3 regions of the Micromonospora sp. NPDC002575 genome follow, and region 3 is predicted to be linked to each of the others. Evidence: riboswitches for the same ligand, from Rfam matches in the RefSeq annotation. Region 3 holds a riboswitch; each other region holds the start of a gene.
The links. A riboswitch is a leader RNA that binds a small molecule or an ion and turns the genes downstream of it on or off. The one in region 3 is predicted to bind cyclic di-AMP.
Positions count from the first base shown of each region.

Region 1: it holds a riboswitch for cyclic di-AMP, as region 3 does, so the genes downstream of both, ACFYWL_RS11985 (coiled-coil domain-containing protein) here and ACFYWL_RS25775 (coiled-coil domain-containing protein) in region 3, are expected to answer to the same signal.
Region 2: it holds a riboswitch for cyclic di-AMP, as region 3 does, so the genes downstream of both, ACFYWL_RS07920 (NlpC/P60 family protein) here and ACFYWL_RS25775 (coiled-coil domain-containing protein) in region 3, are expected to answer to the same signal.

Region 1 is NZ_JBIARA010000006.1:135,375-146,724, reverse strand. It holds gene ACFYWL_RS12030 (CsbD family protein) at 150-323, opposite strand; gene ACFYWL_RS12025 (heavy metal translocating P-type ATPase) at 392-2,668, opposite strand; gene ACFYWL_RS12020 (hypothetical protein) at 2,681-3,703, opposite strand; gene ACFYWL_RS12015 (heavy-metal-associated domain-containing protein) at 3,735-3,944, opposite strand; gene ACFYWL_RS12010 (metal-sensitive transcriptional regulator) at 4,093-4,395, shown strand; gene ACFYWL_RS12005 (DUF305 domain-containing protein) at 4,564-5,220, opposite strand; gene ACFYWL_RS12000 (hypothetical protein) at 5,304-5,771, opposite strand; gene ACFYWL_RS11995 (heavy metal translocating P-type ATPase) at 5,882-7,903, opposite strand; gene ACFYWL_RS11990 (YibE/F family protein) at 8,238-9,737, shown strand; cyclic di-AMP (ydaO/yuaA leader) riboswitch at 9,904-10,034, shown strand; gene ACFYWL_RS11985 (coiled-coil domain-containing protein) at 10,039-11,064, shown strand; gene ACFYWL_RS11980 (carbonic anhydrase) at 11,247-11,350, opposite strand, start outside.
Region 2 is NZ_JBIARA010000004.1:59,595-65,600, forward strand. It holds gene ACFYWL_RS07915 (NlpC/P60 family protein) at 143-1,159, shown strand; cyclic di-AMP (ydaO/yuaA leader) riboswitch at 1,370-1,510, shown strand; gene ACFYWL_RS07920 (NlpC/P60 family protein) at 1,577-2,563, shown strand; gene dcd (dCTP deaminase) at 2,727-3,305, opposite strand; gene ACFYWL_RS07930 (pyridoxamine 5'-phosphate oxidase family protein) at 3,432-4,004, shown strand; gene ACFYWL_RS07935 (zinc metalloprotease) at 4,076-5,059, opposite strand; tRNA gene ACFYWL_RS07940 (tRNA-Gly) at 5,303-5,376, shown strand; gene ACFYWL_RS07945 (helix-turn-helix transcriptional regulator) at 5,468-6,006, opposite strand, start outside.
Region 3 is NZ_JBIARA010000021.1:41,643-52,992, reverse strand. It holds gene ACFYWL_RS25805 (hypothetical protein) at 1-1,433, shown strand, start outside; gene ACFYWL_RS25800 (cellulose binding domain-containing protein) at 1,662-4,418, shown strand; gene ACFYWL_RS25795 (hypothetical protein) at 4,631-5,059, opposite strand; gene ACFYWL_RS25790 (hypothetical protein) at 5,212-5,355, opposite strand; gene ACFYWL_RS25785 (STAS domain-containing protein) at 5,697-6,059, shown strand; gene ACFYWL_RS25780 (SRPBCC family protein) at 6,139-6,588, shown strand; gene ACFYWL_RS25775 (coiled-coil domain-containing protein) at 6,641-7,711, opposite strand; cyclic di-AMP (ydaO/yuaA leader) riboswitch at 7,716-7,847, opposite strand; gene ACFYWL_RS25770 (cation diffusion facilitator family transporter) at 8,001-8,915, opposite strand; gene ACFYWL_RS25765 (HelD family protein) at 9,024-11,141, opposite strand; gene ACFYWL_RS25760 (alpha/beta fold hydrolase) at 11,333-11,350, opposite strand, start outside.

The DNA of each region.
Region 1 (11,350 bases), on a different contig from region 3:
CGAGGCACAGACGCCCGCCGAGGCACAGACGCACGCCGAGGCACAGACGCACGCCGGGGCACGAACAGCAGCGGCCGGCACAGGGCCACGAACGCGCGCGCCGGGCCGGCGACAGGGGCCGGTCCGGCGCGCGCGACGGGACGTACGACTCAGCTCTTGAAAGCGTCCTTGATCTTCTCGCCGGCCTGCTTGAGGCTGGCCTTCGCCTGGTCGTTGCGGCCCTCGGCCTCCAGCCGCTCGTCGTCGGTGGCCCGCCCGGCACCTTCCTTCAGCTTGCCGGCGGCGTCCTCGGACGCGTTGGCGATCTTGTCATCGATACCCATGGGAACCTCCAACGTTCACTGCGGTGGTGCGACACCCACCCAGTACCCCGACGTCGCCCGCCGAACCCTCAGGGCCGGCGGGCCGGCTGGAAGCGGCGCAGGCGGAGGCTGTTGGCGACGACGAAGACCGAGGAGAACGCCATCGCCGCGCCCGCGATCATCGGATTGAGCAGGCCGGCGGCGGCCAGCGGCAGCGCGGCCACGTTGTAGGCGAACGCCCAGAACAGGTTGCCCCTGATGATCCCCAGGGTGCGGCGGGACAGCCGGATCGCGTCCACGGCGGCCGTCAGGTCCCCCCGCACGAGGGTCAGGTCGCTGGCCTCGATCGCCACGTCGGTGCCGGTGCCCATGGCCAGGCCCAGGTCGGCCTGGGCGAGGGCGGCGGCGTCGTTGATCCCGTCGCCGATCACCGCCACGGCCCGGCCGTCGGCCTGGAGCTGCTTGACCACGTCGACCTTGTCGGCGGGCAGCACCTCGGCGGTCACCTCGTCGATGCCGACCTCGGCGGCCACCGCCCGCGCCACCGTGGCGTTGTCGCCGGTGAGCAGGATCGGGGTGAGGCCGAGGGCGCGCAGCCCGGCGACGGCCGCCGCGCTGGTCGGCTTCACCACGTCGGCCACGGTGAGCACCCCCCGGGCCCGGCCGTCCCAGCCGGCCAGCACCGCCGTCCGGCCGGCGGCCTCCGCGCCGGTCACCGCCCGTTCGAGCTTCTCCGGTACGTCGAGTCCGCGCTCCCGCAGCAGCCGGAGCCGCCCGACGACCATTTCGCGGCCGTCGACGGTGCCGGTGACGCCGAGCCCTTCGACGTTGGCGAAGCCGGTGACCGGGGCGAGCGGGCCCACCTCGGCGGCTGCGGCGGCCACGGCGCGGGCGATGGGGTGCTCGCTCGCCGCCTCCAGCGCCCCCGCGAGCCGCAGCAGCTCGGCGGCGTCCTCGCCGTCGGCGGGGAGCGCGTCGACCAGGGTCATCCGGCCGGTGGTGACGGTGCCGGTCTTGTCCAGCACCACCGTGTCGACCTGCCGGGTGGATTCCAGCGTCTCCGGGCCCTTGATCAGGATGCCGAGCTGCGCGCCGCGCCCGGTGCCGACCAGCAGGGCGATCGGGGTGGCCAGGCCGAGGGCGCACGGGCAGGCGATGATCAGCACCGCCACGGCGGCGGCGAACGCGGCCGTCGGGCCGGCCCCCGCGCCGAGCCACCAGCCGAGGGTGCCGGCGGCGAGCGCGATCACGATCGGCACGAACACCCCGGAGATCCGGTCGGCCAGGCGCTGCACGGCGGCCTTGCCGGTCTGGGCCTGCTCGACGAGCCGCGCCATCTGGGCGAGCTGGGTGTCGCCGCCGACCCGGGTGGCGGTGACCACCAGCCGGCCCCCGGCGTTGATGGTCGCGCCGACGACGGTGTCGCCGGGGCCGACCTCGACCGGCATGGACTCGCCGGTGAGCATGCTGGCGTCTACGGCCGAGGTGCCCTCGTCGACCACGCCGTCGGTGGCGATCTTCTCGCCGGGGCGGACCACGAACCGGTCCCCCACGGCGAGCCGGTCCACCGGGACCCGGGTCTCCACGCCGTCGCGCAGCACGGCGACGTCCCGCGCGCCCAGCTCCAGCAGGGCGCGCAGCGCGGCACCGGCGGTCCGCTTGGCGCGGGCCTCGAAGTAGCGGCCGGCGAGGATGAACACGATCACCCCGGCCGCCGCCTCCAGGTAGATGTTGCCGGCCCCGTCGGTGCGGGTGATGTCGAACCGGAACGGGTGGGTCATCCCCGGCTGGCCGGCGTCGCCGAGGAACAGCGCCCACAGCGACCAGCCGAACGCGGCCAGGGTGCCCAGCGAGATGAGGGTGTCCATGGTGGCCGCGCCGTGCCGCAGGTTGATCAGGGCGGCCCGGTGGAACGGCAGGCCGCCGTAGGCCACGACCGGCGCGGCCAGGGTCAGCGACAGCCACTGCCAGTAGTCGAACTGCCAGGCGGGGACCATGGCGAGGACGACCACCGGCACGGCCAGGGCCACGGAGACCCAGAGCCGGGTACGCAGCCCGCGCAGCTCGTCCACCGGCTGGGCGGCGGTGGCGGTGGCCGACTCGGGCGAGGGCGAGGGCGAGAGAGGGGGTGGCAGGGCGGCCGTGTAGCCGGTCTTGGTGACGGTGGCGATCAGGTCGTCGGGGGTGACGTCGTCGGCGTACGAGACGGTGGCCTTCTCGGTGGCGTAGTTGACCGTGGCGGTCACGCCGTCCATCCGGTTGAGCTTCTTCTCGATCCTCGCGGCGCAGGACGCGCAGGTCATGCCGCCGATCGCCAGTTCGATGCGGTTCGGTGCGACCGGTAGCGGTCGCGTGGGCGAGCTCATCGTTGCCTCCCGTCAGTCGTGCCCGTGCCCGGGGGCGCCGTGGCCGGCGTCGACGGTCGGGGTGCTGGTGGCGGCCGGTACGCCGGTCGCCGTCGGTGCGCCCGTCATCGCCGGTACGCCGGTCGTCGTCGGTGCGCCGGTCGTCGTCGGTGCGCCCGATGCGCCGGGGCCAGCTCCGGCGGGGGTGCTGGCGACGACGGTGAACTCGGCGGTGCGCACCACGTCGCCGTGCCGGAAGTCCAGGTAGAGCCGGTAGCTGCCGGCCGAGGGGAACTCGGCGGAGAACGTGACGCCCGGCCCGGCGGGGGTCGTCCCGTCGTTGGGCGCGCCCTCCGGGTGCACGTGCAGGTATGCCAGGTCGCCTTGGCGCAGGGCCACCAGGTGCCCGTACGCGCCGAGGTACGGCTGGAGGTCGGTGACCGGCGTGCCGTCCCGGCTGACGGTCAGGGTGAGCCGGCTGGCCCGGCCGGGCTGGACCCCGCCGGCCAGGGTGACGGTGTAGCCGTCGACGGTCGTGGCGGTGGCGGGCGGCGGCAGCGGTCGGGCGGCGAGCGCGCCGGGAACGGTGACGTCGACGCCGAGGGTCAGCGCCGGCCCGCCGGCCGGGGTGAAGTCGGCGAACGCCCGCCAGACGCCGGGGCCGGCCAGCGGGGACGCGACCCGCCAGGTGCCGTCCGGCCCCGCCTCCGGGTGGACGTGCCGGAAGCCGGAGAGGTCCCGCCGGGCGACGATCAGGTGCATCGGCTTGTCGTGCGCGACCTCGTAGCGGGTGACCGGCTGCCCGTCGGGGCCGGTGATCCGGAAGGCGAACTCGCCGGCCGGGGCGGCCAGCGGGGCGAGGGTGTAGCCCCGGTCGGAGACGAGCAGCCCGCCGGGCAGGTGGGCGGCCGGGGCGTCCCCGGCGTCGGCGTGGGCGTCGTGGCGGGTGTCGGCGGCGGGGGTGACGGGGCCGACCACCTGGCCGACCCCGTACGCCGCGCCGAACACCGCCGCCAGGCCGAGGGCGAAACCGCTCAGCTTCGTCGCCGTGTTCATCGTGTGCCTCGACTTCTCCGCAGGGGCGGCGTCACGCGCCGACGAGGGTGTATCCGGCCTCGTCGACGGCGGCGCGCACGGTCTCGGTGTCCAGCGGGCTGTCGCTGGTGACGGTGACCTGGCCGCCCTCCAGGTCCACCTTGACGTTGGTGACGCCGTCGATCGCACCAACCTCGGTGACGACCGAGCCGGCGCAGTGCCCGCAACTCATCCCCCGCACCTCGTACGTCGTGCTGACCATCGCTCTCTCCTTCCGCTGCACCTCACGTTACCCCCGGGGGGTAATGGTGAGGCGGACCACTGGCCTGGAAACGCCAGGGATACCGGGTGGGGGTATCCGCCAGGTCGAACCGTAACATACCCCTGAGGGGTATGTTAATCTCGGTCGCATGACCGGACCCATGCCCGCCCCGACCCGGGGGTACACCGCCAGCAAGGACCAGTTGCTCGCGCGGCTCCGCCGCGTGGAGGGTCAGGTCCGTGGCATCGAGAAGATGGTCGACGAGGACCGCTACTGCATCGACGTGCTCACCCAGATCTCCGCGATCCAGGCGGCCCTGGACAAGGTCGCCCTCGGCCTGCTCGACGGGCACGCCCGGCACTGCCTGCACGAGGGCGCCGTCGAGGGCCGGGCCGACGAGATGGCCACCGAGATGATGGCCGCCGTCGGCCGCCTCATGAAGCGCGGCTGACGCCGCCGGCGCGCCGAAGGCCGCGACCGCGACCGCGGCGCGACTCCCCGGCGCGACCGACACTCGCTTGATCAACTTCATGTCGGCGACATGGGGGCATCCCGAGCCGCGGATACCCCCACCTCGCCGGCATGGCGCACAGCACGACCCGGCCGTCCGATCCGGCCGTCAGAGCCGGGCGAGGATCTTCCTCATCTGGTCGATCTCGCCCTGCTGGCTAATGGCGATCTGCTGGGCCAGCGCCTTGGCCTCGGGGTTCGCCCCCTCGGCCAACTCTTCCCGCGCCATGGTGATCGCGCCCTCGTGATGGGCGATCATCGTGCGCAGGAACTTCCGGTCGAAGTCGACGCCGCTCGCGCCGGCCAGCTTCGTCATGTCCGCCTCGGACATCATCCCCGGCATCGCGTGGTCCATCTCCGGCATGCCGTGCCCGTGCCCCGGCGCGGGCGACAGGACCGGCCGGCCCCACCCCGCCAGCCAGCCGGTCATGGTGGCGACCTCCGGGGCCTGGGCGGCCTTGATCGCGGCGGCGAGCCGCTTGACCTCCGCGTCGGCGGCGCGGGTCTCGGCCAGCTCGGCCATCTCCACGGCCTGCCGGTGGTGCGGGATCATCATCTGGGCGAACATCACGTCGGCGTCGCCGAACGCGGCCGACCCGCGCGTGGGAGCCCCGGAAGCGATGGAGCTGGCAGTGGCGGCGCCGGCGGCCGGCTCGTCGTGATTGGGCGAGCCGTGGCCGGCGGAGCCGCAGGCGGCCAGGGTGAGGACGGCGGTCAGGGCAGCGCCGGCCAGGGCAGCGCGGCGCGCGACAGTACGAGTGGTCACGGTGAATCCTTCGGTCTCGTCACGTGCGTGGGCAGGACGGGGACGCGGGTCACCGGCGGAGCCGGGCACCGCGCCGGGCCGTCCTACGTACGCGACACCGAGACCTCGGCCAGCCGAAGTCCGAGCGGGCGGGGTGGCGGGGCACGCGGTCCGGCGGGCACGCCACCGGCCTGCCTGCCGGGCGGGCCGGGTGCCCGGGCACCGGTCAGCAGGAGCACGGCGACGAGCAGGGCCACCCCGAGGGCGCCGAGCATCGCCAGGCAAACGCTCCACCCGGACGGCCCGTCGGCCCGACCACCGCCCGCGCTGCCGGGGAACGCCACAGCGCCACCCGCGCCGCCGACAAGCGCCCCGGGGACACCCGCGGCCTCGGCGTGCACCGCCGGGGCGGGGTGGCCGTCGCGTGGTGTCGCCCCGTCGTGGCCGGCGTGGGTGCCGCCGGAGTGTGCGCCGTGGCCGAGGGTGTGCATGGCGGCGAGGCCGACCAGGGTGCAGAGCAGCAGCGCGAGGCGACCCCACCGCCCGCCCGCCGCCGCCGTCGTCGTCCGCACACCACCACGCTAGAGCCTCGCCCGAGGTCGACCTGCCTCGCCTCGCCCGTGGATGCAGGGGCGCGGAACGTGGCCCGACGCGCACGCCGGATTTGCGGCCCCGGCCGGGATCAGCCGGGGGTGAGGCGGACCCTGCGGAGCAGTTGGGCGTTCAACGCCACCACGATCGTGGACGCCGACATCAGGATCGCCCCGACCGCCGGGCTCAGCGCCACCCCCGCCCAGGCCAGCGCCCCGGCGGCCAGCGGCAGGGCCACCACGTTGTAGCCGGCCGCCCAGGCGAGGTTCTGCACCATCTTGCGGTACGACGCCCGGGAGAGCCGGGCGACCGCCGCCACCCCGCGCGGGTCGGACGAGGCGAGCACCACCCCGGCGGACTCGATCGCCACGTCCGTGCCGGCCCCGATGGCGATGCCCACGTCGGCGCGGGCCAGCGCCGGGGCGTCGTTGACCCCGTCGCCGACCATCGCCACGGTCAGCCCCCGTCGTTGCAGCTCGGTGACCTTCCCGTCCTTGTCGGCCGGCAGCACCTCCGCGAAGACCTCGTCCACCCCGGAACGGAAGCCGAGGTCGGCGGCGACCGCGTCGGCCACGGCCCGGGCGTCCCCGGTGATCATCGCGATGGTGCGGATGCCCTGGGCGCGCAGCTCGGCGATCGCCTCGCGGGCCTCGGAGCGCACCTCGTCGGCGAGGGCGAGCGCGCCGAGCACCGTGCCGGGAAGGCGGACCAGGTGCAGCACGGCCGCCCCCCGCCCAGCCCAGTCAGCGGTGGCCTGCTCCAGCTCGGCGGGGAGGCCCGCGCCCAGCTCGCGCAGCAGCGCCGGGCCGCCCACCGCGTACTCGGTGCCGTCGATCGTGGCCCGCACCCCACGGCCCGGCAGGGCGCGGAAGCCGGTGGCCGGCGCGGGACCGCCGCGTTGCTCGGCGGCGGCGACGATCGCGCGGGCCAGCGGGTGCTCGCTGTCCGCCTCGACGCCGGCGGCCAGCCGCAGCAGTTCGTCCTCGCTGGTGCCGGCGACGGCCGCGACGCCGGTCACGGCGTGCTCGCCCCGGGTCAGGGTGCCGGTCTTGTCGAACAGCACCGCGTCGACGGTGCGCATCCGCTCCAGCGCGAGCCGGTTCTTCACCAGGATGCCGGAGCGCGCCGCGACCGCCGTGGACAGCGCGATGACCAGCGGGATCGCGAGCCCCAGCGCGTGCGGGCAGGCGATGACCAGAACCGTGACGGTCCGCACGACGGCCTCGTCGGTGTCGCCGAGGGCGGACCAGACCACGACCGTGACCACGGCGGTGGCGGTGGCGACGTAGAACAGCCAGGCCGCGAAGCGGTCGGCGAGCACCTGGGCCCGGCCGCTGGAGCGCTGCGCCTCGGCGACCATGCGCTGGATGCCGGCGAGGGTGGTCTCCTCGCCGGTGGCCTCCACCTCGACCCGGATCGCCGAGTCCGTGGCCACCGTGCCCGCCACCACCCGGTCGCCGACCGACCGGGCTACCGGACGGGACTCGCCCGTGATCATGGATTCGTCCAGCTCGGCGGCCCCGTCGACGACCCGGCCGTCGGCCGGCACCCGACCGCCCGGCCGGACCAGCAGCACGTCACCGACGCGCAACTCGGCCACCGGGACGCGCTCGGCGCCGCCGTCGGGGCGGACCCGCTCCGCGTCGTCGGGCAGCAGCGCGGCCAGCGCCGCGAGGGCGCCCCGGGCCTGGCCGATCGCCCGCATCTCCTGCCAGTGCCCGAGCAGCATGATGGTGACCAGCGCCGCCAGCTCCCACCAGAAGTCCAGGTCGAACGCGCCGGCGCTGGTGGCCAGCGACGCGGCGTATGCCACGCTGATCGCCATCGCGATGAGCAGCATCATGCCGGGCGCCCGGTCGCGCAGCTCCCGGACCGCGCCGACCAGGAACGGCCAACCGCCCCACCAGAAGACCGCCGAGCCGAGCACCGGGCCGACCAGGGCCCGGCCGGGGAACTCCAGCGAGTAGCCGAACCAGTCCATCACCATGTGGCTGGTGACGACGATCGGCAGGGTCAGCGCGAGGCAGACCCAGAACCGGCGGCGGAACATCTCCGGGTCGTGCCCGGCGTGCTTGTCGTGCCCGGCGTGGTTGGCGTGCGCGTCGTGGGCCATGGTTCCAACATGCCCCGCCGCCCGTCGAAACGGCAGCGTGTCGGGCACATGGCGGTATCAGAGCGCCCGGAACACCGCCATGTCGCCGACATGGTGTCGGCCGACCTGCGTTCGCAGGTGAGGGTGGCTACGATTCCGGGCGATGGGACGCGGTCCGCTCCCGGCGGCTCGTGAGGAGGGGCGGGGCTTCGGGCGGTCCTCGGGGGCGGGCGGGTCCCCGAGGGGTCGACCGGGTGTGGTCGTCCGGGCAGTCGGCCCGGATCGATCGCCCGCGACGCTGAACCGTCCGGGCCGCCGAGCCGTATCCCGCGCTGACACCGTTTGGAGATCGTCGATGGGCGCCGACCACAACCGACCCGCTCCGCCCACCCCACCGGGGGTGCGGCGGGTCCTCGTCGCGACCGTGGTCCCCCTCTTCGTGATCACCGTGATCGCGGCGGCCGTCCTGTGGCCCCGCGACGGCGGCCCGGAGGTCGACGGCAGTTCGCCGGTGCCCCGCTATCACGGCACGGTGACCCGGGTGGTCACCGAGGAGTGCCCGCCGCAGCCGGAGACGCCGGAGGGCGGCGGGCCGGGCGTCGCGGACGGCCCGTGCGGCACGGTGACCGTCCGGGTGGAGCAGGGGCCCGACGCCGGGCAGCAGGTCGAGACGCCGATCCCGACCGGCCCCGGCGCGCCCACCGTCGCCGTCGACGACCGGATCGTGCTGGTGAAACTGACCGACCCGGCCGACCCGGCGGCGAGCGCCTACAACATCGCCGAGCACCAGCGCGGCACCCCGCTGATCTGGCTGGCGGTGGTGTTCGCGCTGGCGATCGTCGCGTTCGGCCGCTGGCGGGGGGTGGCCGCCCTGGCCGGGCTCGCCGCCACCTTCGCCATTCTGCTGACGTTCGTGCTGCCCGGCATCGGCGCGGGCGGGTCGCCGTTGCCGATCGCCGTCGTCGGCTCCGCACTGATCATGTTCGTGGTGCTGTACCTCACCCACGGGGTCACCGCGCAGACGTCGGTTGCCGTCCTCGGCACCCTGGGCAGCCTGGTGCTCACCGGACTGCTGGGCACCCTGGCCACGGCGGCCACCCACCTCACCGGGTACGGCAGCGAGGACGCCACCACCCTGTCGATGTTCCGGGGCGACGTGGACCTGCACGGCCTGCTGCTGGCCGGCATCATCATCGGTTCGCTCGGGGTGCTCGACGACGTCACCGTCACCCAGGCGGCCACGGTCACCGAGCTGGCGCACGCCAACCCGGGGTTGTCCCGGTTGCAGCTCTACCGGGCGGCCACCCGCGTCGGCCGGGCGCACATCGCCTCCACGGTCAACACGATCGTGCTGGCGTACGCGGGCGCGTCGCTGCCGCTGCTGCTCCTGCTCACCGCCGACTCCCGCCCCGTGACCGAGATCCTGACGAGCGAGTTCCTCGCCCAGGAGATCGTCCGCAGCGCGGTCGCCACGCTGGGCCTGATCGCCGCCGTGCCGCTCACCACCGGGCTGGCCGCCGTGGTCACGGCGGCAGGACGCACAGCGGCGGAGCGCACGGCGGCGGGACGCACGGCGGCGGGGCGCAACGCAGCGGGGCACTCCACGGCGGGGCACACCGGCACAGGGCACCCTACGGCGGGGCACGCCGCCGCGACCCGCCCCGGCCCGGCGGGCGGCGGGGACGTGCCGGCGGCGCGTACCCGCGGGGGCGGACGGCGGACCGCGGACCGCGATCTCGCGCTGGAGGCGCTCGGCGGCGGCCGGGCGGTCGGGGGGTTCCCCGACGACCAGGCCACCACCCACCCCCCGGCCGGACGGCCGCACCGAGAAGGAGGCACGGACACCGCATGGTGACACTTCGCAGCGTGACCGATGGCGGCATCCGCCCTGAGAAGCGCATCACTGATTACCGACGGCGATTACGAAATGACGCTTTTAGTCGGCATCCGGACGTAGCTCCCCGCATGGCCTCTCGGGTAACCTCGCTGCCGGTCACCGCCGAAGGCGCGAAGCGGCGCCTGCGGTGCCGCCGCCCAATCGCCGCGAGGCGAGCCGGGGAACCAGGTGCCCGGGGTGAATCCGCGCGAGCGGTAGGGGCCGCTTCCGCCCCGAACCCGTCAGCTAACCCGGTCGGCGGTCGATGGAAGGGAACATTGTGACGGCACCCCTGCACCGCTGGTTGACACCCGTGGTGGCCGTGCTCGCTGCCCTGGCGGTCGTCGCCGGGCCGGCCGCCCCGGCGCTCGCCCTGCCCGCCGCCGCCCCCCAACCCTCGGGGCACGAGGAGGACGACGAGCCCCAGCTCATCACCGACGTGATCGAGGCGACGAACCGGGACTACGTCCAGGCCAAGTCGAAGCTCGAAAAGTCCAAGAAGCGCCAGGCGCAGCTCGCCGACGAGGTGCGCAAGGCTCAGGAGGAGCTGGACGCGCTCGCGCCGCAGGTCGGCGAGATGGCCGCGCAGTCGTACCGGACCGGGCGGGTCGGCGCGATGGCGATGCTGCTGGAGAGCAACAGCCCGGACTCGTTCGTCAAGCGCGCCTCCGCCCTCGACGAGCTGAACATGGTCAACGCCAACAAGCTGGCCGAGGTCAGCGCGGCGAAGAACCGCGCCGAGCAGGCCAAGCTCGCGCTCGACGCCGAGGTGCGCGAGCAGCAGAAGCAGGCGTCGGTCATGGCGAAGAAGAAGCACGACGCCGAGAAGGCGCTCGCGCTGGTCGGCGGCAAGGGCTTCACGGGCGGCCTGGTCAACGCCACGTCCCCGGTCGCGAGGATCGCGCCGGGCCGGTCGTCGGACGGCAGCTGGCGGCCGGAGTCGTGCAGCGAGAACGACCCCACCACCTCCGGCTGTGTCACGCCTCGCACGCTGCACGCCTACAAGGAGGTCAAGCGGGCCGGCTTCAACCGGTTCGTGGGCTGCTACCGGCCGGGCGGGCCGTGGGAGCACCCCAAGGGCCGGGCCTGCGACTGGTCGCTCCAGAACAGCGGTTTCTCCCCCTGGCACAACAACGACACCCGGATGTACGGCAACAATCTCGCCGCGTTCCTCATCCGCAACGCCGACCGGCTCGGCATCTACTACGTCATCTGGAACCGGCAGATCTGGTTCCCGGCGAACGGCTGGAGCTCCTACAGCGGGCCGTCCAACCACACCGACCACGTGCACATGTCGCTGCTCTGACGCCGCGTGCCGCGCATGCCGAGAGGGGCCGTCCCGCTGCGGGGGCGGCCCCTCTCGTCGGTTCTCGGGCAGTGGTGTGCGGCAGGCGACGGTCGTAACGCCAAGGGCTGGCGAGCGCCAGGCGGTGGGCGCCGGGTGGCGGTGAGCGCCGGGCGGTGTTGTGCGTCAGGCGGCGGTGAGCGTCAGGCGGCGGCGCGGGTCGGGGTGGCGTCCGCGGCCATGGCGGCCGGCACGGCGGCCACCGTCCGCACCCCGCCGGCACTGAGCCGGTACGACATTCCGACGA
Region 2 (6,006 bases), on a different contig from region 3:
CGGTTTGCGAGGCGTCACGGTGTGCCGACCCGCCTTGATTCCTCACGCGGGACTCCCCTAATGTGAGGCGCTGACCGCTGTGGGTCGTCTGCCTCGATCTTCCCTCTCGCGAGGCGCCCGGCGGTCGGTTGCGAAGGAGTCGGTGCCGGTGGCAACCATGCCCCCTCATCGTCATGCCCCGGAACGGTCAACCGCTCGCCCGGGTGGTGCCCGCCGTTTCGCACGCCGCCTGCTCACCCTGGTCGCGGCGGTCGCCGTCGGCGCCGGGACACTGACCGCGCCCGCGTACGCCGAGCCGTCGGTGGACGAGATCGAGGCGCAGATCGACAAGCAGTGGGAGCAGCTTGAGCCCACCATCGAGCAGTACAACAAGGTCCGCGCCCAGCTCAAGGTGAACCGTGAGAAGGCGGCGGAGGTGCAGAAGAAGATCGAGCCGCTGGCGCTCGAGACAGAGCTGGCCATGAACCGCGTCGGCGACCTCGCCTCCCGCTACTACATCTCGGGCCCGTCGCAGGACATCGGCGCGCTGCTGGTCAGCACCAAGCCGGGCACCCTCGCCGAGCAGCTGACCATTCTGGACCGGCTCGCCGCGCAGGAGCGCAGGCAGGTCGAGGGCGTGCTCGCCGTCCGGGCGAAGTACGACACCGAGAAGCAGAAGCTCGACACGCTCATCGCCTCCCAGGAGAAGCAGACCAAGGAGCTGGCGGCGAAGAAGACCAAGATCAACGCCGAGATCAAGCGGCTCCAGGCGTCGATGCCGAAGACCGTGGTGTCCACCGAGGGCTGCCCGACGGTCACCGGCGTGGTCAGCTCGGCCGCCCGCACCGCCATCCGGACCGCCTGCGCCCAGGTCGGCGACCCGTACGTCTGGGGCGCCACCGGCCCGAACTCGTTCGACTGCTCGGGCCTGACCCAGTACGCCTACAAGGCCGCCGGGATCCACCTGACCCACTTCACCGGCGCCCAGTGGAACGAGGGACGCGCCATCCCGCGTTCCGAGGCCCGCCCCGGTGACCTGGTGTTCTTCTTCAGCGACCTGCACCACGTCGGCCTCTACATCGGCAACGACAAGATGGTGCACGCGCCCCGGGCCGGCAAGCCGGTCAACGTGAGCAGCATCAACACCATGCCGGTGGCCGGCTTCCGCCGACCCGGCTGACCCGGACCGGCCCCCGCGAAGGCCGCGCCGCGCAGCACCGCCCGAAGGCCCCCGGTCACCCGACCGGGGGCCTTCGGCGTGCGGCGGGCATCGAAGCCGACGAGGGGCCTGTACGGTGTGTCACGGCCCGTCGGGTTGCGAAGCGATGACGCCCGTCTCTACTCTGGCCAATTGTCGGCCGGTAGCTGCACCGCCCAGCCGGGCGGTGACGGTGCGACACCGCCGAGTCGCCTCCGGGCGAGCCGGGGACCCAGGTACGCCGGGGTGAATCCGCAGCGGCGCTGCGGTAGGGCGCTCTCCCTTCCCGCCCGAACCCGTCAGCTAACCCGGTAGGCGGTAGAGGAAGAAGGAGAACGGAGCCCGGTGGCACACCATGCCCCGCGGCGCCCGTCACGCCGGACGGCCGACGCCGACCGGATGCCGGCTGCGCCGCGTACCCGCTGGTCACGCTGCACCACCGCCCTCGCCGCCCTGGTCGGCGTCGCCGTCGTCCTGACCGGCGCACCGACCGTGGCCCACGCCGACCCCTCGGTCGCCGAGATCGAGCGGCAGATCGACGAGGACTGGAACAAACTCGAACCGCTCATCGAGCGGCACAACGCCACCCGCCAGGACCTGGCCGCCAAGCGCAGGCAGGCCGACGCGCTCGCCGCGCAGATCGGGCCGCTCCAGCGCCAGGTGGACGAGGCGATGAGGAAGGTCGGCGGCCTCGCCGTCGAGGCGTACAAGGGCGACAACATCTCGGTGGTCAACGCCCTGCTCGGCAGCCGCACGCCGAGCCAGATGATGGGGCAGTTGGAGCTGCTCGACCGGTTCGCCCAGCGCCAGCAGCACGACGTCCAGGCGGTCGTCGACCTCCGCGACGAGCTGGCCGCGAAGAAGCAGCCCCTCGACGAGATGGTCGCCCAGCTCGCCCGCACCGAGGCCCAGCTCGCCGCGAAGCGGAAGCAGATCAACGCCGAGATCGACCGCCTGCAGAAGCTGCGGCTGAAGGTGTACGGCAACGGTGGCGGCGGCCCGCTGAAGCCCGCCCCCTGCCCGGCGTCCTACCCGGGTGGCGGCGCGGGGACGGCGGTGAAGTTCGCCTGCGCCCAGATCGGCAAGCCCTACGTCTGGGGCGCGGAGGGCCCGAACTCGTACGACTGCTCGGGGCTGATGCTGGCCGCCTGGGCGAAGGCCGGCGTCTCGCTGCCGCACAACGCGGCCCAGCAGCGGTCGGTGACCGCCAGGGTCAGCCGCGCCGACCTGCGCCCCGGCGACCTGGTGTTCTACTACTCCGACCTGCACCACGTCGGCATGTACGTGGGCGGGGGCTGGGTGGTGCACGCCTCCCGGGCCGGCGTCCCGGTGAAGATGAAGCGCGTCGACGACGGCCCGATCCACAGCTTCGGCCGCCCCTCCTGAGGTGCAAGGAGGGGCCCCTTGTTAACGCATACGGTCGAGAAGGGGCCCCTTCTCACACCCCTGTGGCGGAGGGCGGCGCAGCGCGCCCCAGGAGGAGCGGGGCGTCCAGCGGAGCGGGGCGTCAGCGGGTCGGCGTCAGTGGGGCGGCGTCAGCGGGTCGGCGTCAGCGGGGCGGCCAGGTGCGCCAGTTCTGCCAGGAGCGGCTCGGGGTAGGGCCACGCTGGCCCTGGTAGCGCGAGCCGTAGACCGCCGAACCGTACGGGTGCTCGGCCGGCGACGACAGCCGGAAGATGCACAACTGGCCGATCTTCATGCCCGGCCAGAGCGTGATCGGCAGGTTCGCCACGTTGGACAGCTCCAGCGTGACGTGGCCGGTGAAGCCCGGGTCGATGAAGCCGGCCGTGGAGTGGGTGAGCAGCCCCAGCCGGCCCAGGCTCGACTTGCCCTCCAGCCGGCCCGCGAGCTGGTCGCCGAGCGAGATCACCTCCAGCGTGGAGGCGAGCACGAACTCGCCGGGGTGCAGCACGAACGGCTCGCCGTCGGGCACCTCGATCATGGAGGTCAGGTCGTCCTGCTGCACGGACGGGTCGATGTGCGTGTAGAGGTGGTTGTTGAAGACCCGGAAGAGCTTGTCGAGGCGTACGTCGATGCTCGACGGCTGCACCAGGGTCGGCTCGAACGGCTCCAGCGCGAGCGTGCCGGCCTTCAGCTCGGCGACGAGGTCGCGGTCGGAGAGCAGCATCGCAACACCATAGCGAGGTGGGTCGGCGGGCCTGGTCAGCGGGGCTGGTGAGCGAGCCTGCGAATCGGGTGCCCGACCCGCGCGTCGCGCTTCGCGTGTCGTACAGGTGTTCGATAGGATGTCGGCATGGCTTCCTGGTCCGAATTCGCCGCTGACGAGCCACGACTCGCCGACGGGATCCGTCACCTCATGCAGCAGTACGGGCCGGGCTTCGGCTACCTGGCCACCGTCCGCGCCGACGGTGGGCCCCGGGTGCACCCGGTCTCCCCGGTGATCACCGACGAGGGGCTCTTCTGCTTCGTCGTCGACTCGCCGAAGCGGCGCGACCTCGAACGCGACGGCCGCTACGCGCTGCACTCCTTCCCGCCGGAGGACAGCGACGACGAGGCGTACGTGGCCGGGCACGCCCGACCGGTGACCGACCAGGCCCGGGTGGCCCGGCTCGCCGAGATCGGGCGGGCCGCGCCGCAGGTGGACTGGCGGCTCTTCGAGTTCACCGTCGACGTGGCGATGCTGGCCCGGCGCGGCGACGCCGGCACCGTTCGCCCCGGCGAGGCGACCGACCGGCCCGCCGTGCAGGTCTGGCTCGACCCCGGGGCCGCCGACGCCGCTGGCACCGCCTCGGGCGGGGGCGCTGTGGGCGTACCGGATCGGCGGTCGGCCCTCGGCGGGCGCGGTGCCCATCGTGCGGCGGCCTGACCCCCACAGACGCCGGTGCCGGCCCGTCGGGAGACGGAGCCGGCACCGGGGCGATCAACAGCAGTGGTACGTCAGGGGGCGCGGTAGGCGTCCCACGCGGTCAGCATCCGGGCCGCCTGGCCGGCGGTGAACTGGTACATGCACGTGTCGTAGGTGTAGTCCATGAAGTTGGTGATCGGGTCCAGCCCGGCCGCGGTGCAGGTGTCCCGGCCGGTCGGGCACTGGTACGCCGGCGAGGCCTCCGCCGGGGTGTCGCTCACGCCGTCGCCCGAGCCGGAGCAGCCGCCCTGGAAGGTGTGGTAGAGGTTCAGCCAGTGGCCGACCTCGTGAGTGCCGGTGTCGCCCTGGTTGTAGTTGGTGGCGGTGCCGCCCGGCAGCGACTCGCCCAGCACGACGACGCCGTCCATGTTGTCCAGCCGGCGCTTCGGGAAGGTGGCCCAGCCGAGCAGGTCGTCGCTCAGCTCGCCGAGGTAGACGTTCAGCGTGTTCTTGCCGCCCTCGCGCAGCGAGCTCTTCATCGAGCGCTCAGCCGAGGAGCCCTGCACGATCGGGTACCACGCCGGGTTGGTGACCCGGTTGATCTTCTGGAGCTGGAAGCTGAAGGCGGTGGCCGCGCCGCCGGTGGCACCGCTGTAGGACTGGTTCAACACGCTGATCTGCGAGTTGATCATCGAGTCGGGGATGTTGCCACCGGCGCGGGTGCTGTCCTCCTGGATGACGTGCACGATGACCGGGATGGTCACGGTGGCGAGCGCCGCGGCGCCGGCGCCGACCCGGAAGTTTGCCCGCTCGCGCAGGGCGGCGGCGAGGTCGGCCTCCCGCTCGCGGGTCTCCTTCGCGGTCAGTTCGTTCGGCTCGTGCTTGGCGTGCGCGCCGGCCTTCACCCGGGCGTCCGAGTGGACGTCGGCCGGCTCGGCGCACGCTTCGGTCGGGGCGGCGGAGAAGGCCGAAGCGGCCGGGACGACACCCACGGCGGCGGTGCTGAGCAGCAGCGCGAGGGTCGTCGACGCGACGCCGGCGGTGCGCCGGGTCAGCAGGTTGGGACGGAGTCCCATGGGCCCACCTCTTTCTGGCGGCGCGGCAGGGGGTGTGTCGCGCCGTGGCTTGAACGTGCGGGAGACGTTACAACCGATCGAGAGATTTGAGAATGGGCATATGTTGCCGCGGTGAAAATCCTACGCACCATCGATGGCCTGCGGATCTTGGTCGCCGGGGTGTCGGCGTGGTCGGGATGGTGGAGCACGTGAGGGGGTGCCTGGGTGCAGGCGGCGACGGCGTCGGGTACAGTGGGTCCGCCTGCGGGTGTAGTTCAATGGCAGAACATCAGCTTCCCAAGCTGACAGTGCGGGTTCGATTCCCGTCACCCGCTCCACGCACGAAGGCCCTGGTCAGGACGCAAGTCCCGAGCCAGGGCCTTCGAGGTTTCAAGGTCAACGATCATGCGGCGTGCCATTGGCGTGCCATTAGCCCTGTTGGCCGTCGCTAGGAGTTGGGGCGGCGAGTAGCTCGACCAGCACTCCCCAGTGCGCGACGCGTCCGCGGTGCTGCCTTGCCTGAAGCATGAGGTTCGCCACCACCAGCGATGGGTCGCTGTCTGGGATCTCAACCTTCAGGTTCTTTTGGATCCATGACCTGACCTCGCTCCACCTGTAGAACATGGTGCCCTCGCGGGCGGGGTTGATCGGAGGTGGGAAGGTGCCCGGCCCTCGATCGCCCGTGGCGTATCGCCGCACAGACTCTCTGCTCTGCCCGATGCGACCGGCGATGTCGGCAAGCGTCACCAGATCTTGATCGAGTACACGAAGCGCGGTCAGGCCAGCGTGGTCGAGGGTCTTGACTGCGGAGGTGATCGCGTCCGCCATCGTGCTGGCCTCTCGATCGAACTCTGCGATCGGAAGGCCGTTCTCTGTGCCGAAGGCCGCGTCATCGCAGCCTTCGGCACAGAGAGTGTCCAGTTCATCATCGGTAGGCTGCCGATCGAGCACCAACGTGAATACGTGCG
Region 3 (11,350 bases):
TCGGCGACGGGCCGGTCGCCGCCGTGGTCCGCTACAACCTGCTGTACGTGCTGGTGCACGCGCTCGCCTTCGTCGGCGCGTACGCGCTGTCGCGGCAGCTCGGCGCGGGCCGGGCGGGCGCGGCGGTGGCCGGGGCGTCCTTCGCGTACGCGCCGTGGAAGCTGGCCCAGGCCGGGCACCTGCACGTGCTCAGCGTCGGCGGGATCGCCCTGGCGCTGGCCATGCTGGCCCGGGGCCACGGCTGGTCGCTGCGGCACGGCTACCGCCCCGACCGGGTGCGCCCCGGCTGGGCGGGGGCGGGCTGGGCGGTCGCCGCCTGGCAGGTCAGCCTCGGCTTCGGCATCGGCCTGCCCTTCGCGTACGCGCTGGCGCTGATCTGCCTCGGCGCGGCCGGCGGGTACGGCTGGTCGTGGTGGCGGCGTCGGCGGCGGCCGGCGTTCGGCCGCCGGCTGCTGGTGGCGGACCTGGCCGGCGGCGTGTTCTTCGCCGGGGTGACCCTGCTGATGGCCGCGCCCTACTTCGAGGTGGTGGCCCGGCACCCGGACGGCCGGCGCACGGTCGAGCAGATCGCGATGTTCTCCCCGCCGCTGCGCGGCTTCCTCACCGCGCCGCCGGAGTCGTGGCTGTGGGGGGAGCGGCACGAGGCGGCGCGGGCCTCGCTGAGCTTCGCCGGGGAGATGACGCTGCTGCCCGGGATGGTGCTGATCGGGCTGGCCGCCGCCGGGCTGTTCGTGTCGGCGTGGCGGGTGCGGCACCGGGTGGCGCTGGCCGTCGGGGCGCTGGTGACCGTGGCGCTGGCCGCCGGCAGCACGCTGGGCGGGGACGGCGACCCGGGGTACGTCACGCTGGTGGAGCACGTGCCGGGCTGGGACGGCGTGCGCACCCCGGGCCGGCTGGTGCTGTGGACGACGCTGCTGCTGGGCGTCCTGGCCGCCGGCGCGCTGACCATCGACACCGATTCGGAGCCGGCTGCGGCGGGGAGGCCCGGTGGCGGGTGGCGGCGCTGGGGACGGCTGGTGCTGGTGCTGCCGGTGCTGCTGGTGCTCGCCGAGGGCGTCAACCGGACCCCGCACGTGCCGGCCCCGGTCGCGCCGGCGGCGATGCACGGGCTGCGCGGTCCGGCGCTGGTGCTGCCCAGCGACGGCATCCGGGAGTTCCACGTGATGCTCTGGTCCACCGACGGCTTCCCGAAGATCGTCAACGGGCTGGCGTCGTTCGTCCCGGCCAAGCAGCAGGAGATCCGGGCGGCGAGCGCGGGCTTCCCGGACGCCGCGTCCGTGGCGTACCTGCGGGGGGTCGGGGTGCGTACGGTGGTGGTGCTGCCGGCGTACACGGCGGGCACGCCGTGGCAGGGCGCGGAGCTTCGGCCGGTGGACGGGCTGGGCGTGCGGCGCGAGGCCGTCGGCGACGGGTACGTCTACCACCTCGACTGATCGGCCGTCGCCGGTCCGCCGGCCGGGCGAGTTTGTTTGGAGTGCTTCCTAACTCGGCCCGGTAGAGGTTACCGTGAATGCCTTCCTCGGCAGCGGGAGCCGCGCGTGCCGGTGGGAAGCCCGGGCAGGCTTCCCGCGCCCCGACGTCGGGTCCGGGCACGGTCGTCCGTCGACCGCCGACGTCGTGCTCGTCCCACCATCACGGGCATCCCCGAGAGGAAACCGCAGATGCGGAGAGGTCTCGTCGGCGCGGTCACCACCGTGCTGGCCGCCGCCACGGCAGTCGTGGCCGTTCAGTTCACCGTCGCCCCGTCCACCGAGGCGGTCGCGGCCGCCGCGGAGCCGTACTCGTTCAAGAACGTGCGGATCGACGGTGGCGGCTTCGTCCCCGGCGTCGTCTTCAACCCCACCGAGAAGAACCTGATCTACGCCCGCACCGACATCGGCGGCCTGTACCGCTGGGAGCAGGCCAGCCAGTCCTGGACGCCGCTGCTGGACTGGGTCGGCGCGGACAAGTGGGGCTACAACGGCGTGGTCAGCGTCGCCACCGACCCGGTGCAGACCAACCGGGTGTACGCCGCCGTCGGCATGTACACCAACGACTGGGACCCGAACAAGGGCGCGATCCTGCGTTCGTCGGACAAGGGCGCGACCTGGCAGGTCACCGAGCTGCCGTTCAAGAACGGCGGCAACATGCCCGGCCGGGGCATGGGTGAGCGCCTCGCCGTCGACCCGAACAAGAACAGCACGATCTACTACGGCGCCGAGGGCGGCAACGGCCTGTGGCGCAGCACCGACTACGGCGCGACCTGGGCCAAGGTCGCCAACTTCCCCAACGTCGGCAACTACCGGGCCGACCCGAACGACAGCACCGGCTACCAGAGCCAGAACCAGGGCCTGACCTGGGTGTCGTTCGACAAGAGCACGGGCACGGCCGGCAACGCCACCCAGACGATCTACGTCGGCGTGGCCGACAAGGCCAACCCGGTCTACCGCAGCACCAACGGCGGGGCCACCTGGGAGCGGATCCCCGGCCAGCCGACCGGCTACCTCGCCCACAAGGGCGTCGTGGACCCGGTGGGCGGCTACCTGTACATCGCCACCAGCGACACCGGCGGCCCGTACGACGGGGCCAAGGGCGACGTGTGGAAGTTCAACCGGGCCACCGGCGCGTGGACGCAGATCAGCCCGATCCCGTCGTCCAGCTCCGACGCCTACTTCGGCTACTCCGGCCTGACCATCGACCGGCAGAAGCCGAACACCCTGATGGTGGCCACCCAGATCTCCTGGTGGCCGGACGCGATCTTCTGGCGCAGCACCGACGGGGGCGCGACCTGGTCCCGGATCTGGGAGTTCACCAGCTACCCGGACCGCAGCAAGAAGTACACCATGGACATCTCCTCGGTGCCGTGGCTGACCTTCGGCACCAACCCGGCCCCGCCGGAGGAGACGCCGAAGCTGGGCTGGATGAACGAGTCGGTCGAGATCGACCCGCACGACTCCAACCGGTTCATGTACGGCACCGGCGCGACCATCTACGGCAGCACCGACCTGACCAAGTGGGACACCGGCGGCCAGTTCACCATCAAGCCGATGGTCAAGGGCCTGGAGGAGACCGCCGTGTTCGACCTGGTCAGCCCGCCCACCGGGGCCCCGCTGGTCAGCGCGCTCGGCGACCTCGGCGGCTTCCGGCACACCGACCTCGACGCCGTGCCGGCGAAGATCTTCAGCCAGCCGGTCTTCACCAGCACCACCAGCATCGACTACGCCGAGACCAACCCGGCCGTGCTGGTGCGGGCCGGCAACTTCACCGACGCCGACCGCCCCAACGACAGCCACGTCGCGTTCTCCACCGACGGCGGGGCCAACTGGTTCCAGGGCAGCGAGCCGGGCGGGATCAACAACGGCGGCACCGTCGCCGCGTCCGCCGACGGCAGCCAGTTCGTCTGGTCGCCGGCCGACCCCGGCCAGCAGGTCGTCCGCTCGGTGGGCTTCGGCAACTCGTGGACCGCGGCGACCGGCATCCCGGCCAACGCCGTCGTCGAGTCCGACCGGGTCAACAAGAACAAGTTCTACGGCTTCTCCGGCGGCAAGTTCTACGTCAGCAGCAACGGCGGGGCGAGCTTCACCGCGTCGGCGGCCACCGGGCTGCCGAGCACCGGGAACGTGAAGTTCAAGGCGGTGCCCGGCAAGGAGGGCGACATCTGGCTGGCCGGCGAGGGCGGGCTGTGGCGTTCGACCGACTCCGGGGCCACCTTCGTCAAGCAGGCCGGGGTGTCGTCGGCGGTGAACGTGGGCTTCGGCAAGGCGGCCCCCGGGCAGACGTACCCGGCGGTGTTCACCTTCGGCACCGTCGACGGGCAGGCCGGCCTGTTCCGGTCGGACAACACCGGCGCGGCCTGGGTCCGGATCAACGACGACAGGCACCAGTACGGCAACGCGGGCGAGGCGCTGACCGGCGACCCGCGCGTCTACGGGCGGGCCTACCTGGGCACCAACGGGCGGGGCATCATCGTCGCCGACCGGCTCGGCGGGACGACCACCCCGCCGGCCACGACGCCGCCGGCCACCACCCCGCCGGCGACGACCCCGCCGGCCACCACCCCGCCGGCGACGACCCCGCCGGCCACCACGCCTCCGGTCACGACGCCTCCGGCGACGGGCACGCCCGTTCCGGCCGGGGCCTGCTCGGCGACGTACAAGGTGACCACCTCCTGGTCCGGCGGCTTCCAGGGCGAGGTGACCGTGAAGAACAACAGCGGCACGCCGAAGAGCTTCTGGGGAGTGGTCTGGAACTTCCCCGGCGGCCAGCAGATCACCCAGCTCTGGGGCGGCACCTACACCCAGACCGGGGCGCAGGTCGTGGTGCGGGACGCGGGCTGGAACGGGACGCTGCCCGTCGGCGGCAGCACCACCTTCGGCTTCGTCGCCAGCGGGACCGGGGCTGACTCGACCCCGGCGATCCTGACCTGCACGGCCAACTGACCGCCACCTGACCGCCCCGCGCGGGCCCGAAACCCCGGGCCGGCCTCCCCGCACGGAGGCCGGCCCGGTTCACGTCTCGAAGGGCCTCGGGTGCTCGCCGGGCCTCAGGGTCCTCGCCCGAGCCTCGGGCGCTCCTCGGCGGGGCCTCGGGGTCCTCGCCCGGGCCTCGGGCGCTCCTCGGCGGACCGGCGGCGACGGCCGGCCGTCCAGGCTCAGCCGTCCAGGCCGACCGGGGAGTTGGGCCGGTCGACGTCGACGAACTCGATCTCCTCGACGTCGCGCTCGCCCCGACGCCCGGCGGCCCGCGCCGCCGAGCCGGCGGCCCAGCCGATCGCCGCGCCGGCCAGGGCGGCCCCGATCAGCAGCCCCCAGGGCAGGGCGGGCCGGCGACCGGCGAGCGCGTCGAAGGCCAGCACCGCCCGGCGGCGCGCCTCGTCGGCCGCGGAGCCGACCAGCTCACCCGCGGAGCCGACCAGGTCGCCCGCGTCGTCGGCGAGACCCGAGCCGCTGCGCCGGGCGGAGCGGGCGGTGCCGCGGACGCTGTCGCCGGCGGAGACGACGGCGGAGGCCAGGTGCTGCCACGCCTGGTCGGCGATCCGCTCGGGCTTGCTGCGGCGCTCCAGCAGGTTGGTTCCGAACATCGTGCTACCTCCTCGGGTGCCGAAGCTTGCGGCCACTTCGGACTGCGGCGTGAGACCGGTGGGCGGTCCGCCGGCACGCCCGGCGCGGTCCGCCCACCGGGGCAGTGCCCCGCCCGCCGCCGCCGCAAACCCCCGGCGTGCCGGCCGTGCCCTCAGCGTACGGACACCACCGCCGAGCCCCGGGCGAAGTCGTCGTCGTCATCGTCATCGTCGTCCCCGGCGCCGCCGAAGCCGCAGGCCAGCATGAGTGCGAGCAGCGCGCCGACGCCGGCCAGGCCGGCCAGTCTCCGGATCATCAGGTGGTCCCTTCCGTGTCACGGGTGTGGACGCCGCCGATGCTAGGCGGGGCGGGCAACGGCGGCGAGTCGCGCGGGTGGCGGCCGGGTGGGGCACACGCCCGAAGTGCGGGGTGCGCGCAAAGGTCGGAGGAGACCGCTACCCTGGGTCGGCGACACCGGCCCCGGGCCGGTCGTCCGGCAAACAGGATCTGAAAAGTCCGGATAAGGGCAACGTGTTTTGCCCTGATCCACGAATTGCTCATCCCGAGGGGTGGCGACCGAGGCCATCGGAGGAATACTCTCGGTCGCGGCCCGCGTACTGATGAGGCGCCCGTCAACGGGCGAGTGGAGGTGCTCGCGTGAGCCTGTCGATCGTGAAGTCGGTTCTTTCCGGTGGTGTCATCGAGATCGCCCCGCGCGGCGAGATCGACGTCGACACCGCGTACGAGGTGCGTGAAGCCATCGCCGAGGTGCTCACCAAGGGCCGGCCCGCCCGCATCGAGCTGAACATGCGCCTCGTCACCTTCATCGACTCGGTCGGCATCAGCGCGATGGTGGCCGGCTTCCAGACCGCCGAGGTCAGCGGGGTGAAGCTGATCGTCACCGAGCCGAGCCGGTTCGTGCACCGGCAGCTCTGGGTGACCGGCCTGCTCGGGCTGTTCGGCGCCCCCGAGCCCTACCTCGCCGGCACGGCCACCCCCGAGGTGCTGCCGGGCGCCTGACGAGGCCGCCGACGCTGGTTTCCGGTGCCGGGGCGGCCCGACTCTTCCCCCACGCCCCCGGGTGGGGGACGATCGACGGATGCCCCGGCGCGACAGCTTCCAGTACTCGGTCCAGGCCCGCTGCCCGCGGGCCGAGGCGGTGGCGCTGCTCAGCGACCCCGCCCGGCAGACCGAGCTGCATCCGTTGATCACGCGGGTGCGCCGGCTGCCGCCCCGGCCGGGCGCCCTGGCCAGCTACGCGATCACCGACCAGCTCGCCGCCGGGCCGCTGCGCTTCGGCGTGACATACCAGGCGGACGTGCTGGTGGTGACCGACGACGAGATCGTCACGGTGGCCCGGCAGCGGCCCTCCACGACGGTGCGTAATCACACGCGGCTGCGCGACGAGCCGGACGGCCTGCTCCGCGTCGACGTGGAGATCACCCTGGCCGCGCCGACGCCGCTGTTCACGTACGCCTTCCGGCAGGCCCGCTCGGCGCACCTCGGGCTGGCCCGCCGGCTCGGCGAGGTGCTTGGTCGCACGGCGTAGCGCCCCGGGCGGCCCGCCCCGACGGGGGAGGGCCGCCCGGGGCGGGCGCGGGTCAGATCACCGACAGGTGCACGTGGTTGGTGTGGTCGCTGGACGGGTCCCCGTTTCCGCCGCTGTACGCCTTCCAGCCGCTGCTGGGCAGCCAGATCTGCTTGAACCAGATCACGTACAGCACGGCGAGCCGGTCGGCGTTGCGCACGAAGTACGCCGCCAGGTTGTTGCCGTAGGTGCGGTCCCCGCCCGTGGCCACGCCGCCGAAGCCGCCCTTCTGCGCGGCGAAGTCGCAGGCCCGGCCCTTCGGGTGCTCGCCGGAGCCACCGGGCCGGTAGCAGGAGACGTACCGGGTGAAGCCGGCGGCCTTGGCCTGGTTGAGCGCGTGCAGGGTGCGCGGGGTGATGCAGCCGTTGGCCGGGGTGGGATCGTTGACGCTGCACGACTCCGCCGGCCAGGAGCCGTCGGCGTTGCGCTTCGCGGGGGTGGCGTTCGCGCTGGAGGAGCCGCCCGGGCTGGACCCGCCGCCGCTGCTGCTGGCCTTGTTGTTGGCCACGGTGAGGGCCCGCTCGGCCTGCTCCTTGCGCTTGCCCATCAACGCGACCTGCTTGCGCTGCTCGCGGATCTCGCCGTCGAGGGCCTGCCGGGTCTTCGTCGCCTCGTCCCGGGTGGTCAGCAGCTCGCGCAGCGCCCGGTCCTCGTTCGCGGCGATCGTGTCGAGCGCGGCGGCCCGGTCGAGGAACCCCTCGGGGGAGCTGCTGTCGAGCAGCACCGAGGCGGCGGTGAGCCGGCCCTTCTTGTACGCCACCCCGGCGATCTCGCCGACCTTGGCGCCCCGGGTGACCAGCTCGGCCTCGACCGTCTTGAGCTGGCCGCCGAGCTGCTGCTGCCGCTTCACCGACCGGTCGAGGGCGGTCTTGGCCTCCAGGTAGCCCTTGCTCGCCGCCTCGAGCTGGGCGCGCAGGGCGGGCGTGCCGCCCTCCTCGTCGTCGCCGGGTGCGGCGAGCAGGCCGACGGGCGGCGCGGCCCCGGCCGGCGTCACCGGCGCGACCCCGAGACCGACGGCGAGCGTCAGCGCCAGCGCCGCCGCCACCCGGGCGGCGATCCTTCCTACAGGTGCCACTACTGGCATGTGCGTGTCCTTCCGTCAGCCGCCGACCGGGTTAGCTGACGGGTTCGGGACGGAAGATCCCTACCGCTCTGGAGCGGATGCACCCCACACACATGGTTCCCCGGCTCGCCCGCGGGCGATTAGGCGGCGGCCACCACAGGCGCCGGAGGGCGCCGCCCGGCGATGGCCGGGGCCGAGCCTACCGGTGCGTGTGGGGCCAGCGCTGCCTCCGTGACGGAGGGTACGCGGATGAAACCTGTCAAGTCGGCCATTCGACCGCGAATGTCGCGAAAATTGATGGCTCTCGGTCTCACCAGCCGGCCGGCCCGCAGCCGTCGCGGGACGCTCCGGGCTCGACCTGCAACGTGGCGTGCTCGATGTGGAAGTCCTCGTGCAGGGCGGTGCGGGCGGCGGTCAGCACCGCGCCGACCTCCGCGCCGGGCGCCATGGTCAGGTGCGCCGAGGCGACCTCCATGCCGGAGGTCAGCGTCCAGACGTGCAGGTCGTGCACCTCGACCACGCCGGGCACGGCGGCCAGCCGGTCGTGCACGGCGGTCACCTGGAGGTGCTCCGGCGCGGCCTGCACCAGGATGCGCACCGCGGCCCGCCCGAGCCGCCAGGTGCGGGGCAGGATGAACACGCCGATCGCGACGGCCACCGCCGGGTCCGCCCACCACCAGCCCGTGGCCATGATCAACACGGCCGCCCCGATCACGCCGACCGACCCGAGCAGGTCGCCCAGCACCTCCAGGTACGCCCCGCGCAGGTTGATGCTCTCCTTCGCCCCGCTGCGCAGCAGGGCGAACGCGGCGACGTTGGCGAGCAGGCCCAGCACCGCCACCACGAGCATCGGGCCGGTGGTCACCTCGGGCGGGTCGCCGAAGCGCCGGACGGCCTCGACCAGGACGTAGACGGCGACGCCGCTGAGCAGCAGGGCGTTGCCGAGCGCGGCGAGCACCTCCAGCCGGTAGAGCCCGAAGGTGCGCTGCGGGTCGGCGGTGGCCCGGCGGGTGGCGGTGATCGCGGCGAGCGCCATGCCGATGCCGAGCACGTCGGTGAACATGTGCCCGGCATCGGAGAGCAGCGCCAGCGAGCCGGTGCCGAGCGCGGTCGTCGCCTCGACGATCATCAGCGCGGCGAGCAGCGCGAACGCCGCCCAGAGCCGCCCCGAGTGGCGGGCCGACACGTTCGCCGCCCCGTGGTGGTGGTCATGCCCTGCGCCCACGCCCACACCCTCCGTCCGTGACCCCTCGACCGGCCCAATCTATGCTCACATCGCAATATGTGCAAGTGATCGACAGCGGTCCGGCCAGGGCACGGCCGGGGCGGGCGGTCAGCCCGTCGGGTCGATGGTGACGAGGCGCTGGGTCGCCCGGGACAGCGCCACGTACAGCGTCCGCACGCCCGAGCCCGGGTCGGCCCGGATCTCGCCCGGGGCGACCAGCACCACCCCGTCGTACTCCATGCCCTTGGCCTGGAGGCTGGTCACCACCTGCAGGCGCGGCGCGGCCCGGCCCGCCAGCCAGCCCGCGACCTCGTCGCGGCGCGGCACCGGCGTGATCACCCCGACCGTGCCCTCCACCTCGCCGAGCAGGTCGCCGACCGCCGCGACGGTCGCCGCCGCCAGCCCGGCCGCCGGCACGGTCAGCTCGACCGGGGCCACGCCGGTGGACCGCACCGCCCGGGGCAGCGCCAGGTCCGGGTAGAGCCGGCGGATCTCCGCCGCCGCCACCGCGAAGATCTCCGCCGAGTTGCGGTAGTTGGTGGTCAGCTCGAACTCGTGCCGCCGCCGGCGGCCCAGCGCCGCGTCCCGCGCCCGGGTCAGCTCCTGCGGGTCCCCCGTCCACGCGGTCTGCGCCGGGTCGCCCACCACCGTCCAGGACGCCAACCGGCCGCGCCGGCCGATCATCCGCCACTGCATCGGCGACACGTCCTGCGCCTCGTCGACCACCACGTGCGCGAAGTCGCGGTAGTCCTCCGGCCGCTCCCGGGCCGCCTGGCGCGCCGCCCGCTGCCGGTCGGCGTGCGTGCTCAGCTCGCGTACGCCCCCGGCGAGCTGGAACGGGTCGCGCTTCGCCCGCTTCGGCTGCACCGGCTTGCCCAGCAGCGCGTCCAGCTCGTCGAGCAGGGCGATGTCGGCGATCGTGAGCCCCTCGGCGTCCAGCGTCCGGTACGCCTCGACGAGCAGGCCGACCTCCGCCCGGGACAGCACCCCGGCGGCGTACCGCCGCAGCCGGTCGGGACGGGCCAGCCAGCCCAGCACGTGCCGGGGATGCAGCCGCGGCCACCACGCCTTGAGGAACTCGCGGAACTCGGGCCGCTCGGCGATCTCGTCCTCGAACGCGCGCTGCTCCGGCAGCCGGCCGATGCCCAGCCGCCGGGCCTGGGCCCACAGCGCCGCGAACACCCCGTCGAAGCCCGCCCGGCGCGACTCGTTGCGGCGGGCCCCCCGGCCCAGCGCCCGGTCCCGGATGCCGTCGAGCTCCCGGCGGTCGAGCCGCAGCAGCTCGCCCCGGTAGAGCAGGCGCAGCTCGCCCGGCCCGCCCGGCACCGCGTCCCGCGCCGCCCGCTCCAGCACCCGGCGCATCCGCAGCGACCCCTTCACCGCCGCCACCTCCGGCGGGTCGGTGCGCGTCGCGCCCATCCCTGGGAACAGCGATCCGAGCGAGCGCAACGTCGCCGTCTCCTCGCCCAGCGACGGCAGCACCGAGGCGATGTACTCCACGAACACCGCCGACGGGCCCACCACCAGGATGCCGCCGCCGGCGTAGCGGCTGCGGTCGGAATAGAGCAGGTACGCCGCCCGGTGCAGGGCCACCGCCGTCTTGCCCGTGCCCGGCCCGCCCGAGACGATCGTGACCCCGGAGGCGGGGGAGCGGATCGCCTCGTCCTGCTCGCGCTGGATCGTGGCCACGATGTCCCGCATCCCCCGGCCCGTGGCCCGGGACAGGGTTGCCAGCAGCCCGCCGTCGCCCACCACCGCCATGTCCGGCGGGGCCGCCGCCGGGTCCAGCAGGTCGTCCTCGATCCGGGTCACCCGCTCCGCCGCCGAGGAGATGGTGCGCCGCCGCACCACGCCCAGCGGCTGGGCGGGCGTCGCCTGGTAGAAGGCGGCGGCGGCCGGGGCCCGCCAGTCGACCACGAGGGTCTCGGCGTCCTCGCCGCGCACCCCGAGCCGCCCCACGTGCAGCACCTGCCCCTCCCGCAGGTCCAGCCGGCCGAAGACCAGCCCCTCGTGTTCGGCGTCGAGCACGTGCCGGCGCTGGGCGGCGTGGAAGACCATCGCGTCCCGCTCGACGAGCGCCCCGAAGTTGCCCACCCGGGCCAGGCGGTAGCCGTCCTTCTCGGCCTGCGCGGCAAAGCGGCGCAGCTCGGCGAGGCGGGCGTACACCCGGTCGAGGTGCCGCTGCTCGGCGGCGATCTCCTGCTCCAGGGTCGTGCGGTCGGTCAACGTACGGGCTCCTCGCAGACGGCGGCGTCGGCCGCGCCAGGGGCGCGGCGGCGCGCCGGGGTGACCGGGTGAGGGTACGGCCAGCAGCCGACGGCTTCGCGGGGCCATGCCGCCGCCGCGATCCACCCCACGTCCCGGGCGGCCCCTGGTCAGCGCCGGCGCGGCCCCGGTCAGGTCCGGTGCGGCCCCCGTCAGCGCCGCGCGGACGC